2 regions of the Micromonospora sp. NPDC049060 genome follow, and region 1 is predicted to be linked to the other one. Evidence: riboswitches for the same ligand, from Rfam matches in the RefSeq annotation. Region 1 holds a riboswitch; the other holds the start of a gene.
What was found. Region 1 has a riboswitch for cobalamin ahead of AB0B83_RS05615 (prenyltransferase/squalene oxidase repeat-containing protein). Riboswitches for the same ligand answer to the same signal wherever they lie in the genome.
Positions count from the first base shown of each region.

Region 2: it holds a riboswitch for cobalamin, as region 1 does, so the genes downstream of both, bluB (5,6-dimethylbenzimidazole synthase) here and AB0B83_RS05615 (prenyltransferase/squalene oxidase repeat-containing protein) in region 1, are expected to answer to the same signal.

Region 1 is NZ_JBEZEV010000007.1:79,929-83,391, forward strand. Features, by position in the region: gene rph (rifamycin-inactivating phosphotransferase) at 1-1,714, shown strand, start outside; cobalamin riboswitch at 1,790-1,922, shown strand; gene AB0B83_RS05615 (prenyltransferase/squalene oxidase repeat-containing protein) at 2,023-3,090, shown strand; gene AB0B83_RS05620 (hypothetical protein) at 3,126-3,463, shown strand, end outside.
Region 2 is NZ_JBEZEV010000005.1:114,703-118,165, forward strand. Features, by position in the region: gene AB0B83_RS04260 (Rieske 2Fe-2S domain-containing protein) at 9-860, opposite strand; gene bluB (5,6-dimethylbenzimidazole synthase) at 969-1,592, opposite strand; cobalamin riboswitch at 1,631-1,829, opposite strand; gene AB0B83_RS04270 (EamA family transporter) at 1,923-2,840, shown strand; gene AB0B83_RS04275 (crotonase/enoyl-CoA hydratase family protein) at 2,881-3,463, shown strand, end outside.

The DNA of each region.
Region 1 (3,463 bases):
CATCGAATGGTGCCTGGTCGACGACGACTTCCAGATCGTCCAGAGCCGTCCGATCACCACGCTGTTCCCCATCCCCGAGGCCGGCGACGGCGCGAACCACGTCTACGTCTCCGTCGGTCACCAGCAGATGATGACGGACCCCATGAAGCCCCTGGGGATCTCCATGTGGCAGCTGACGGCCATGGCGCCGATGCACGAGGCCGGCGGGAGGCTGTTCGTCGACGTCACCGGGCGCCTGGCCGCGCCCGCGGGCCGCGCCGGCCTCCTGGAGATGGTGGGGCGGTCCGATCCGTTGATCAGGGACGCGCTGGAGACCGTCCTCGGCCGCGGCGACTTCGTCCCGTCGCTTCCCGACCAGGGTCCGGCAGGGCCGCCCGCCGGCGGCGCGCCCGCCCCGATCGAGAACGATCCGGCCATCGTCACCGAGCTGGTCGAACGCAGCCAGGCGGCCCTCGCCACCCTGCGGCGCGACATCCGGACGAAGTCCGGGCCGGCGCTGTTCGACTTCCTGCTGGAGGCCTTCGAGGAGCACAAGCGGGGCCTTGCCGATCCGCTGAGCATGCAGGCGATCATGGCGGGGATGGAAGCCACGTGGTGGCTCAACGACAGGCTGTACGAGTGGCTGGGCGAGAAGAACGTCGCCGACACGCTCACGCTGTCCGCGCCCGACAACGTCACGTCGGAGATGGGACTGGCGCTGCTGGACGTCGCCGACGTCATCCGCCCGCACCCGGAGGTGGTGGCCTTCCTGCGGGAGGTCGAGGACGAGGGCTTCGTGGACGAGCTGCCCCGGATCCCGGGCGGCCGGGAAGCGCGAGACGCCATCCGGGCCTACCTCGACAGGTACGGCATGCGCTGCGCGGGCGAGATCGACATCACGAGGCCACGCTGGAGCGAACGCCCCACCACGCTCGTGCCCCTCATCCTCGACAACGTCAGAAACCTCGAGCCGGGCGCCCGCACGCGGCGCTTCGCGCAGCGGCGCCAGCGGGCGGCGCGGAAGGAACAGGAGGTCCTGGAGCGCCTGCGGGCCCTGCCGGACGGGCAGCGCAAGGCGGCGGAGACGAAGCGGATGATCGACCGGGTCCGGACCTTCATCGGGTACCGGGAGTATCCGAAGTACGTCATCGTCAGCCGCTACCTCAGCTACAAGCAGGCCCTGCTGAGAGAGGCCGAGCGCCTCGTGCGGGCCCACGTGCTCCCGGAGCAGGAGGACATCTTCTACCTGACGTTCCAGGAGCTCCACGACGTCGTGCGTACGCACGAGGTGGACGACCAGCTCATCCAGCGGCGCAAGGACGCGTTCAGGTCGTACCGGACGCTCACCCCGCCCCGGGTGCTCACGTCGGAGGGCGAGGGCATCGCCGGCGCGTACCGGCGCGAGGACGTGCCGGCCGGCGCGCTGGCCGGCCTCCCGGTCTCCGGCGGGACCGTCGAGGGACGGGCCCGCGTCGTCCTGGACCTGGCCGAGGCCGACCTCGAACCGGGCGACATCCTGGTCACCGCCTACACCGACCCGAGCTGGTCACCCCTGTTCGTCGCGATCGCGGGACTGGTGACGGAGGTGGGCGGCCTCATGACCCACGGGGCGGTGGTCGCCCGCGAGTACGGCCTGCCCGCCCTCGTCGGGGTGGAGCGGGCGACCCGGCTGATCCGAAACGGACAGCGGGTTCGCCTGCACGCGACCGACGGGTACGTCGAGCTCCTGCCCTGACCGACCACCGGACCATGACCCGACGCGCGCGGCCGATCACGCATTGACATCCGGCGTCCCTCCACTCCAGACTGGCGCCACAACTCAACCAACGCGCGTGCGTGCGGGGGAAGTCCGGTCGAATTCCGGCGCTGGCCCGCAACGGTAGGCCGTCGAGATGCACCTCCGACGGCGAGCCCGAATACCCGACGTACGCGCAGAATCCGCTCCCCACCCGTCGTGGCCCACGGGTCGGAGTCCCGGTCGACCCCCGCGCTGCGACGGTCGTCCGGGCTTCTGACGACCGCCGGGCCGGAAAGGCGCTTCCGATGGTCGTCCGCCTGAGCCGGCACCGCCTGCTCACCCTGTTCCGCGGCGTGCTCGCCGCCCTCACCCTCGCCACCCTCACCCTCGCCGCACCGGCATCCGCCCACGCCTCCCCCACCTCGCCTTCCGGGGTCGGCCGGTCGGAGGCCGCGGCCGGCTGGCTGGCCCGGCAACTCGTCGCCGGCGAACGCCTCGAGGTCGTCTTCGACGGCGTCACCTACCCCGACCAGGGCCTCACCCTCGACGCGGTGTTCGCCTTCGCCGCCGCCGGCGTCGCCGACGACTCGGGGGCCCGGGCGCTGGCCTGGGTCACCCGGCCGGACATCCGCGACGCCTACCTCGGCGACGGCGCGACCGAGGCGTACGCGGGCGCGACCGCCAAGCTCGCCCTCGCCGTCCAGGTACGCGGCGGCGACCCCACCGACGTCGGCGGCATGGACCTGGTCGCCCGGCTGCGCTCGCTGCAGGCCCCCACCGGCCGGTTCACCGACCGGTCGGCGTACGGGGACTACAGCAACACGTTCAGCCAGTCCTTCGCCCTGCTCGCCCTGGGCCGCACCTCGCAGGGCACGCCCCCGGCGGCCGCCGCCTGGCTGGCCGCCACCCGCTGCCCGGACGGCGGCTACCCGCTGCTGCCCGCACAGCCGGTCTGCACCTCCGACGTGGACGCCACCGCGCTCGCGGTGCAGGCGCTGCGGGTCACCGGCCGCCCGACCGACGCCGCCGCCGGGCTGCGCTGGCTGCTGTCCGTGCAGCGCGCCGACGGCGGTTTCGCCAACGCCGCCGGCATCCCCAACGCCAACAGCACCGGCCTCGCCGCGCAGGCGCTGCGCGACGGCAGCCGGCCGCTGGCCTGGGCCCGCGCGCGGGTGTTCCTCGCCGGACTTCAGGTCGGCTGCGCCGGGGTGCCGGCCGACCGGGGCGCGGTCGACTTCGACGGCGGCGCCTTCGACCCCGGCACCGCCGCCCGGGCCACCGGCCAGGCCGTCCTCGGCCTGACCGGCACCGGGTACGCCCGGCTGTCCGCGGCCGGCGCCACCCCGGGCGCACCGGTCCCCGCCTGCCCGTGACCCGTCCCGTCGCTCCACCGATTCCAGGAGGAACCGTGTTCCGTCACCGATCCACCGTCCGCACCCGGCTCGCCGGCCTGTTGGCAGCCGCCGTCGCCGCCGTCGCCCTCACCGCCGTCGAACCCGCCCCCCGGGCCGGGTACGCCGCGGCCTGCACCGGCACCTCCGGCGTCACCGTCGTGGTCGACTTCGCCGCGCTCGGCGGTGGCGTCCAGGTCGGCTGTGCTCCGGGCGACCCGGCCACCGGGCTGGCCGCCCTCCAGGGCGCCGGCTTCACGGTGACCGGCACCCAGCGCTGGGGGCTGGCGTTCGTCTGCCGGATCAACGGCAAGCCGACCGCCACGGCCGATCCGTGCGTCAACACCCCGCCCGC
Region 2 (3,463 bases), on a different contig from region 1:
GGCGACGATCAGGGCAGGCGGGTCTCCAGGATGCCGTCGACGACGCGGGTCGGCAGGATCTGCTGGTCGTTGCCGGACGGACCGTGCACGACCTCGCCGCCGTTGAGGCGGAACGCGCTGCCGTGCCACGGGCAGACCACGCAGTCGTGCCCGTCGATCTCGCGCACCTCGCCCTCGCCCAGCGGGCCGCTCTGGTGCGGGCAGCGCTCCAGCATCACGGTGACCTCGTCGCCGTGCCGGTAGAGGATCACCGAGACGTCGTCGACCTCCCGGGTGATCAGCCTGCGCTCCGGCAGAGCAGCCATGTCCGCGATCGAGTGCCAGCCGTCGCTCATCCGGTGCAGCTCGGAGATGCTCTGGTTGACCTGCGCGCCCTGCTTGTACGCCAGGTGCCCGCCCAGGTACGCCCCCATGCTGGCGGCGCCGAGCCCGAGGAAGCCGAGCGTACGGCCGAGGTTGTGCCGGCCGGTCATCCGGGCGGCCACCGAGCCGGCGTAGAACGCCAGGCCGACGCTGTTGGACGCGGCGTGCACCAGGCCGATCCGGCGCTGGTCGCGAGCCAGTGCCGCCCAGTCGTTGAGGCCGGTGACCGCGGCCGGGAGGGCGCTGACGGTGCCCACCGCGCACAGCGTGGCGGCGGCCCGGCGCTGCCCCGGCATCAGGTCCAGCACCGCCGTGCTGATCCACGCGCCCACCGGCACCTGCACCATCGCCGGGTGCAGCGGATGGCCCAGCCAGACGCCGTGCAGCAGGTCGCGGACCCGCTGCGGTCGGAGGGTGGCCTGGACGGCGCGCTGCAACCGGTCGCCGACCCGGTCCAGGCCGGATGCCTGCTCGATCTTCGTCAAGAGTGCTCGCACCCGTACCGACTTCCCGGCAGGAGCCCCCGCAAACCGGTCGGCGGTGACAAGTCCGCAGGTGTACGTGAGGTGCGCCCCGTCGGCCCGTAACGGGACGCCCCGGGCGGGTCAGCGTGCCGCCCAGCGGTCGTGGTGGATCGCGTCGGCCAGGGGGCGCTTCCGCCGCCAGCCGTGCCGGGCCAGGTCGGGTACCGCCTCGAAGTGGGTGACCGGCCCGAGGCAGAGCCACGCCACCGGCCGGATCCCGTCGGGGATGCCGAGCAGCTCGGCGAGCCAGGGCTCGCGGTAGAACGACACCCAGCCCACCCCGAGCCCTTCGGCGGTGGCGGCGAGCCAGAGGTTCTGGATGGCGAGGCAGGTCGAGTAGAGCCCGGTGTCGGCGATGGCGTGCCGGCCGAGCACGGCGGGGCCGCCCCGGTCCTGGTCGTGGGTGACCACCACGGACAGCGTCGACTCCAGGACGCCGTCGATCTTGATGCGGGCGAACCGCTCGGCCGCCTCCCCGTCGAGCGTCGCGGCGAACGTGTTCCGCTCGGTGCGGACGTGCTCGTGGAACCGGCGGCGCAGCTCCGGGTCGCGCACCAGGACGAAGTCCCAGGGCTGCGAGTAGCCGACGCTCGGCGCGGCGTGCGCCGCCGCCAGCACCCGGTGCAGTGTCTCCTCGGGCACCGGCGCGCCGGTGAACTGGGCGCGTACGTCCCGGCGGCGGTGGATGACGTCGTACAGATCCAAGGCAGGCTCCCGCTGCGCTCGGCCCACGCCACGCCGGACGCGGGCACCGGACGCGAGGCCGGTCTTCGGACTCCCGGATCGACGCCTGGCCGTCCGCCTTCCCGGCCCGGACGGGCCAGTGGCTGCGCGTACGCGTGGACGGTGGCTCCCCGGTCACCGCGGCGGGCCCGTGCCGGATTCACACCGGCTTCCCGATTCTCCCCGCTCGCGCGGGGCACCTCACATGATCGTGCCGTCGGGGATGCTAGCGCCGTCCGGCCCGTGACGGGAGGCGACACGGGCGTGGAAATCCGGTCGCGGGCCGCACCGTCCACGGCCACTGTGGTCCGGGTGTACGCACTCTCCTCCCGCCCGATGCCGGCCGGCCGACCGGCGACCCGACTGAGCGTCGCGCTGGGCCAGCCCCGGGCCGTGCCGCCCCCGCTGCTGATGCTGCTGGGCATGCTCTCCACCCAGGTCGGGGCGGCCGTCGCCAAGCAGCTCTTCGGCAGCACCAGCGCCGGCGGCACCACCACGCTGCGGCTCGGCTTCGCCGCGCTCATCCTGCTGGTCCTGGTCCGGCCGGGGCTGCGCCTGGGCTGGCGTACCGCCGGTCTGGTCGGGGCGTTCGGGCTGGCCCTGGCGGTCATGAACCTCGCCTTCTACGCGGCCCTGCACCGGGTGCCGCTGGGCGTCGCGGTCACCATCGGCTTCGCCGGGCCGCTGCTGGTATCGCTCGCCGGCAGCCGCCGCCTCGCCGACGTGGCATGGGCGGCGCTGGCCGGCGGCGGCGTGCTGCTGATCAGCGGGCTCGGCGGGACGGGAATGGACCGGCTGGGGCTGCTGTGCTGCGTGGCCGTCGCGGTCGGCTGGGCCGGCTACGTGCTGCTCGGCAAGGCGGTCAGCGCCCGGGTGCCGGGCAGCCGGGGCCTCGCGCTGGGAATGGCCGTCGCCGCGCTGGCCGTGCTGCCGTTCGGGGTCGCCGGCAGCGGTACGGCGCTGCTCGACCCGTGGACCCTCGCGCTGGGCGCGGCGGTGGCGCTGCTGTCGTCGGTGTTGCCGTACTCGGCGGAGATGGCGGCGCTGCGCCGGATGCCGGCCCGGGTCTTCGCGGTCCTGCTCAGCCTGGAACCGGCGATCGGGGCGCTGGTCGGGCTGGTCCTGCTCGGCGAGCTGCTGGCCTGGCCGCAGGCGGCGGGGGTGGCCTGCGTGGTCGGCGCCGCGCTGGGCGCCACCCTGGTCCGCCCGGACCGGTCCGCCCCGCGCTGACGCCTGGCGCCGCCGGCACCGTCGGGGGCATGCTGTCGGCATGGGCGTACGCGTCGAACGCGCCGCGGCGGTGACCACGGTGATCCTGGACCGCCCGGCGGCCCGCAACGCGGTCGACGGGCCGATGGCACGGGCGCTGGCCGACGCGTTCCGCGCCTTCGAGGCCGACCCCGACGCGGCGGTGGCCGTGCTCTGGGGTGCCGGCGGCTCGTTCTGCGCCGGGGCCGACCTGAAGGCCATCGGCACACCGAGCGGCAACCGGGTCGAGGCGCAGGGGGACGGCCCGATGGGTCCGACCCGGATGACGCTCAGCAAGCCGGTGATCGCCGCGATCTCCGGTCACGCGGTGGCCGGCGGGCTGGAGCTGGCGCTCTGGTGCGACCTGCGGGTCGCAGAGTCCGACGCGGTGCTCGGGGTGTTCTGCCGCCGCTGGGGGGTGCCGCTGATCGACGGGGGAACGGTCCGGCTGCCCCGGCTGATCGGCGAGAGCCGGGCGATGGACCTGATCCTCACGGGGCGGCCGGTGCCGGCCGAGGAGGCGTACGCCATGGGGCTGGTGAACCGGCTGGTCGCGCCGGGTGAGTCCCGGGCGGCGGCCGAGCGGTTGGCCGCCGAGATCGCCC